2 regions of the Pseudomonas rossensis genome follow, and region 2 is predicted to be linked to the other one. Evidence: predicted binding sites of a transcription regulator. Region 2 holds the regulator's gene; the other holds the start of a gene.
What was found. The regulator sigma-54, encoded in region 2, starts transcription at its own class of promoters, with help from an activator protein. The targets are predictions, from matches to a motif close to ANTGGCATNNANNTTGCTNT.
Positions count from the first base shown of each region.

Region 1: a site for sigma-54 is predicted at 1,773-1,792, ahead of WLY71_RS13415 (flagellar basal body rod protein FlgF). Genes of this name have one in related genera too.

Region 1 covers NZ_JBBWCB010000041.1:31,869-35,282, forward strand. Annotated here, with positions in the region: gene WLY71_RS13410 (sigma-54-dependent transcriptional regulator) at 4-1,566, shown strand; gene WLY71_RS13415 (flagellar basal body rod protein FlgF) at 1,847-2,587, shown strand; gene flgG (flagellar basal-body rod protein FlgG) at 2,633-3,414, shown strand, end outside.
Region 2 covers NZ_JBBWCB010000030.1:10,112-13,525, reverse strand. Annotated here, with positions in the region: gene ptsN (PTS IIA-like nitrogen regulatory protein PtsN) at 1-381, opposite strand, end outside; gene hpf (ribosome hibernation-promoting factor, HPF/YfiA family) at 394-702, opposite strand; gene WLY71_RS10770 (RNA polymerase factor sigma-54) at 777-2,270, opposite strand; gene lptB (LPS export ABC transporter ATP-binding protein) at 2,455-3,180, opposite strand; gene lptA (lipopolysaccharide transport periplasmic protein LptA) at 3,180-3,414, opposite strand, start outside.

The sequences.
Region 1 (3,414 bases), on a different contig from region 2:
TTTATGCGTATCAAAGTCCACTGCCAGAACCGCATCGGCATTCTGCGCGACATTCTCAACCTGCTGGTGGAGTACGGGATCAACGTCGCTCGCGGCGAGGTCGGCGGTGAGCATGGCAATGCGATCTACCTGCATTGCCCGAACCTGATCAACATTCAGTTTCAGGCGTTGCGTCCGAAATTCGAATCGATTGCCGGAGTTTTTGGCGTCAAGCGCGTAGGGCTGATGCCCAGCGAACGTCGGCACATGGAGCTCAATGCGTTGCTCGGCGCCTTGGAGTTTCCGGTGCTGTCGATCGACATGGGCGGCTCGATCGTCGCGGCCAACCGCGCGGCGGCGCAGTTGCTCGGCGTGCGGGTAGATGAGGTGCCGGGGATTCCGCTGTCGCGTTACGCGGAGGATTTCGACTTGCCAGAACTGGTGCGCGCCAACAAGTCACGGATCAACGGGCTGCGGGTCAAGGTCAAGGGCGACGTGTTTCTCGCCGACATCGCGCCACTGCAATCGGAGCATGACGACAGCGAAGCCATGGCCGGCGCGGTACTCACGCTGCACCGCGCCGACCGGGTCGGTGAGCGCATCTATAACGTGCGCAAGCAGGAGCTGCGCGGTTTCGACAGCATTTTCCAAAGCTCGAAGGTGATGGCCGCGGTGGTGCGCGAAGCCCGACGCATGGCGCCGCTGGATGCGCCGCTATTGATAGAAGGTGAAACCGGTACGGGTAAAGAGTTGTTGGCGCGAGCCTGCCACCTGGCGAGTCCGCGGGGGCAGTCACCGTTGATGGCGCTCAACTGCGCCGGCCTGCCGGAATCCATGGCTGAGACGGAGCTGTTCGGCTACGGCCCCGGCGCTTTCGCAGGGGCGAGGGCAGAAGGCAAACTCGGTCTGCTGGAGCTGACGGCGGGCGGTACGCTGTTTCTCGATGGTGTCGGGGAAATGAGCCCGCGTTTGCAGGTCAAGTTGCTGCGTTTCCTGCAGGACGGTTGCTTCCGTCGTGTGGGCAGCGATGAAGAGGTTTATCTGGATGTACGGGTGATCTGCGCGACGCAGGTCGACCTGTCCGAGTTGTGCGCGCGGGGTGAGTTTCGCCAGGATTTGTATCACCGTTTGAACGTGCTTTCACTGCACATTCCGCCACTGCGCGAATGCCTCGATGGTTTGACCCCGCTGGTGGAGCACTTCCTTGATCAGGCCAGTCGGCAGATCGGTTGCCCGCTACCGAAACTGGCGCCGGCGGCGATGGAGCGGCTCAGTCACTACCATTGGCCGGGTAATGTTCGGCAATTGGAGAACGTGTTGTTCCAGGCCGTTTCCCTGTGCGAAGGCGGGACGGTAAAGGCCGAGCATATTCGCCTGCCGGATTACGGCGTGCGTCAGCCACTTGGCGATTTCTCGCTCGAGGGCGGGTTGGACGAGATTGTCGGGCGTTTCGAGAAGGCGGTGCTGGAGCGTTTGTACTCCGAGCACCCGAGCAGTCGGCAACTGGGCAAGCGATTGGGGGTTTCGCATACGACCATTGCCAATAAGTTGCGTGAGTATGAAGTTGGAAAGGGAGGTGAGGCTTAAGGTCAAGAGATCGCAGCCTCGTTTCACTCGACAGCTCCTACAGGTGATCGCATTTCTTTTGTAGGAGCTGCGGCACGCTGCGATCCTTTGATCTGTTGCCGCAAAGCGGCATAACACCGCCGGTTTTTCGACTTCGATACATTTCCCCATTCCCCGCAAAACCCCTCAAGTCCTTTGTTTGCCGGGCCCTGCGCCGCCAGAAAAAAGTTGGTCTGCAAATTGCTTATGGCTCAGCAGTACAGCGGTGGGCGGCAAACGTCCGGCATGCAGAGGAAAGAGTGTGGACAAGTACCTTTATGTGGCAATGACCGGCGCCAGCCAGAATGCACTGGCGCAGAAGGCTCATGCGAACAACCTGGCGAACATCTCCACCAACGGTTTCCAGAAAGACCTGGAGCAGGCGCGTTCGATGCCGGTGTTTGGTGACAGCTTTCCGGCGCGTGCGTTTGCCTTGTCCGAACGTCCGGCCACCGATTTTTCCCCTGGCGCATTGGTGGAAACCGGCCGCGACCTCGATGTCGCGGTGCAAGGCAATGGCTGGATCGCCGTGCAGAACCCTGACGGCGGCGAAAGCTACGTGCGCACCGGCAGCCTGAACGTCGACGCCCTGGGTGTGCTGCGGGCCGGCAACGGTATGCCGGTGATGGGCAATGGCGGGCCGATTGCCGTGCCGCCCGAGCAGCAAATCGAAGTGGGCGAGGACGGCACCATCAGCATTCGTGCGATGGGTGAAGGTCCTCGCGTGATGGCGGAAGTCGACCGCATCAAGCTGGTTAATCCTGACTTCAAGAACATGACCAAAGGCCTGGACGGTTCAATCCACACCAAGGACGGCAAGCCGGCGCAAGCCGATGCCGACGTCAAACTGGTCTCGGGTTTCCTTGAGTCGAGCAACGTCAATGCCGTGGAAGAGATGACCTCGGTGCTGGCCCTGGCCAAGCAGTTCGAGCTGCACATCAAGATGATGAACACCGCCAAAGACGATGACCAGGCCATGGCTCGGGTCTTGCAGATCAGCTAATTATCAGAACGTCGCGCCGTAAAACAGGCGCACGAGGAGAATCGAATGCTTCCGGCTCTATGGGTTGCCAAAACAGGTCTGTCCGCCCAGGACACCAACCTGACGACCATTTCCAACAACCTGGCCAACGTGTCGACCACGGGTTTCAAACGTGACCGCGCCGAGTTCCAGGACTTGCTCTACCAGATCAAACGCCAGCCAGGCGCCCAGTCGACCCAGGACAGTGAACTGCCGTCGGGTCTGCAATTGGGTACCGGTGTGCGCATTGTCGGCACCCAGAAAAACTTCACCGCCGGCAGTCTGCAAACCACCGAGCAACCGTTGGACATGGCCATCGACGGTCGCGGTTTCTTCCAGATTCTGCAGCCGGACGGCACGACTTCCTACACCCGTGACGGTACGTTCCACCTGGACTCCAACGGTCAGATCGTGAACGCCAGCGGCTTCGCCCTGGAACCGGCCATCGTCATCCCGAACGATGCCCAGACCTTCACGGTCGGTCGCGACGGCACCGTGTCCATCACCGTTGCCGGCAACCCGGCATCCCAGGTGATCGGCAACCTGCAAACCGCCGACTTCATCAACCCGGCCGGTCTGCAGGCTGTGGGCAACAACCTGTTCCTGGAAACCGCTGCCAGCGGCGCGCCGCAAGTCGGCACCCCGGGCCTGGCCGGTTTCGGCACCACGCTGCAGAACACCCTGGAAACTTCGAACGTCAGTACCGTTGAAGAGATGGTCAACATGATCACCACTCAGCGTGCTTACGAGATGAACTCCAAGGTGATCTCTACCGCCGACCAGATGCTCTCGTTCGTAACGCAGAATCT
Region 2 (3,414 bases):
GCGATCGAGCATGCTGGCGATCTGGCGCAGTAACTCCAGGTGCGCATCGGTAGCCGCCTCAGGGACCAGCAGAACGAACAGCAGGTCAACCGGGGCGCCGTCGATGGCGTCGAAATCAATGGGTGCGTCAAGGTGCATCAATGCACTGATGGGCGAGGTGCAACCCTTCAGGCGGCAGTGTGGGATGGCGATGCCGTTGCCAAAACCGGTGGAACCGAGTTTTTCACGGGCAATCAAAGCCTCGAAGACATCTTGCATCTCCAGATCCGGCACTTCCCGGGCGATCAGGTTGGCAATTTGCTCGAGGGCTTTCTTTTTACTGCCGCCCGGCACGTTCACGAGAGAACGGCCGGGGGTCAGGATGCTTTCAAGTCGGATCATGGGTTGGGAGTGTTAACGACCGGTCGCGCCCTGGAGGAGGCTTTGGGTCTTTTCCTTATGCTTTTTGAGTTGTTTATCCAGCTTGTCGGTCAGTGCGTCGATCGCCGCGTACATATCGGTATGCTCCGCGTTTGCGACCACTTCATTGCCGGGAATATGCAGCGTGGCTTCGATTTTCTGCTTGAGCTTTTCGACCGTCATCGTGACCTGCACGTTGGTGATCTTGTCGAAATGCCTCTCTAATCGTTCGAGTTTTTCGCCGATGTAGGTGCGAAGAGGTTCGGTCACTTCCAGTTGGTGTCCACTGATGTTGACTTGCATACAGCTTCTCCTTCGTTGCCAGTGCATAAAGCGGCAGGCAGAAATGCCTGCCACTGGAACGCTGTGGCGTGGCTCTACATCAACCGCTTGCGTTCGCTCGAAGGCGCGATCCCGAGGGATTCGCGGTACTTGGCGACGGTGCGGCGAGCCACCTGAATGCCTTGTGCCTCCAGTAAACCAGCGATCTTGCTGTCACTCAACGGCTTTTTCTGATTTTCCGCGGCAACCAGTTTTTTGATGATCGCGCGGATCGCCGTGGACGAGCATTCACCGCCCTCTGAGGTGCTGACGTGGCTGGAGAAAAAGTATTTCAGTTCATATATGCCCCGTGGGGTATGCATGAATTTCTGCGTAGTCACCCGTGAAATCGTCGACTCGTGCATGCCCACCGCTTCGGCGATGTCATGCAGGACCAGCGGTTTCATGGCTTCGTCGCCGTATTCAAGAAAGCCGCGCTGATGCTCGACGATTTGAGTGGCGACTTTCATCAGGGTTTCGTTGCGGCTTTGCAGGCTCTTGATGAACCAGCGGGCCTCTTGCAACTGATTGCGCATGAAGGTGTTGTCGGCACTGGTGTCGGCGCGGCGCACGAAACCGGCGTATTGAGCGTTGACCCGCAGTCGTGGCACGGATTCCTGGTTCAGTTCCACCAGCCAGCGCTCGTTGTCCTTGCGTACGATCACGTCGGGAACGACGTATTCGGCTTCGCTGGACTCGATTTGCGAGCCTGGGCGCGGGTTGAGGCTCTGCACCAGTTCAATCACTTGGCGCAGTTCGTCTTCCTTGAGCTTCATGCGACGCATCAGCTGGCTGTAATCGCGGCTGCCGAGCAGGTCGATGTAATCGGTGACCAGGCGTTTGGCCTCGACCAGCCAAGGCGTCTTGGCGGGCAACTGGCGCAATTGCAGCAGCAGGCATTCGCCCAGGTTGCGGGCGCCGATGCCAGCGGGTTCGAATTGCTGGATGCGGTGCAGGACGGCTTCGATTTCGTCCAGTTCGATGTCCAGTTCCGGGTCGAAGGCTTCGAGAATCTCCTCGAGGGTTTCGTCCAGGTAGCCCTGATTGTTGATGCAGTCGATCAGGGTCACGGCGATCAGGCGATCGGTGTCGGACATCGGGGCCAGGTTCAGTTGCCACAACAAGTGGCTTTGCAGGCTTTCGCCGGCCGATGTACGGGTGGTGAAATCCCACTCGTCGTCATCGTTGCTCGGCAGGCTGCTGGCGCTGGTCTGGTAGACGTCTTCCCACGCGGTGTCGACGGGCAGTTCGTTGGGAATGCGCTCGTTCCAATCGCCTTCCTCGAGGTTGTCCACCGTCGGGGCGGTTTCCTGGTAGGAGGGTTCCGAAACATCGGCGTTGGGTGGCTGTTCGGCTTTGTCGGCCAAGGGGTCGGCGTTATCGAAGTCGTCGCCTTCTTCCTGGCGTTCGAGCATCGGATTGGACTCCAGGGCCTCCTGGATTTCCTGTTGCAGGTCCAGGGTCGACAATTGGAGCAGGCGGATGGCCTGTTGCAGCTGCGGTGTCATCGTCAGCTGCTGGCCCATTCTCAAGACTAGCGATGGTTTCATGGCAGGGGCTTAACACCTTATTCGCCGGCGCACATGCGCCATCCACTACAGGGCGCCGGAGCGCCAAACATAAGCAAATTATATGCCCGAAACTGCAGCGTTTGCCTAGAGCGCTGTAACAATAAAAAAATGTTGATTTTTTATCGAGACAAGCGCCCGAGCAACCAGCCAGACACCTCAGTGCTTACAGGCGGAACTCATGGCCCAGATACACTTCCTTGACCAGGTCGTTGGCCAGGATGGTGGCAGAGTCACCTTCGGCGATCAGCTGACCATCGTTGACGATGTAGGCGGTTTCGCAGATATCCAGGGTTTCACGGACGTTGTGGTCAGTGATCAGCACCCCAATGCCCTTGGCCTTGAGGTGATAGATGATCTGCTTGATGTCGCCCACCGAAATCGGGTCCACGCCTGCGAACGGTTCGTCGAGCAGGATGAATTTCGGGTTGGTGGCCAGTGCTCGGGCGATTTCCACACGGCGGCGTTCACCACCGGACAGGCTCATCCCGAGGTTGTCGCGGATGTGGCTGATGTGGAATTCCTGCAGCAGGCTTTCCAGCTCTTTGCGACGACCGACCTTGTCAAGTTCCTTGCGGGTCTCGAGGATCGCCATGATGTTGTCGGCTACCGAGAGTTTGCGGAAGATCGATGCTTCTTGCGGAAGATAGCCGATACCGGCCTTCGCACGACCGTGCATAGGCTGGTGGCTGACATCCAGGTCGTCGATCAGTACGCGGCCCTGATCGGCCTGTACCAGGCCGACAATCATGTAAAAGCAGGTGGTCTTGCCGGCGCCGTTGGGACCCAGCAGGCCGACGATCTGACCGCTGTCGATCGACAGGCTGACGTCACGCACGACCTGGCGGCTCTTGTAGCTCTTGGCCAGATGCTGAGCTTTCAGAGTTGCCATTACTGGGCCTTTTGCTCGTCGGTTTTCTTCTTCGGCTGGATCACCATGTCGATGCGCGGACGCGACTCGGTGACCTTGTTGCCCGTCGCGCGACCGGCGCTCGCAAGCTTTTTGACCGTGTCGTAGACGATTTTCTCGCCTTGGGTGACGTTATTGTCTTTGTCGATGACTTTGGCACGATCGATCAATACGACGCGGTTTTGCGAGGCGTGGTACTGGATGGTCACTCCGTAG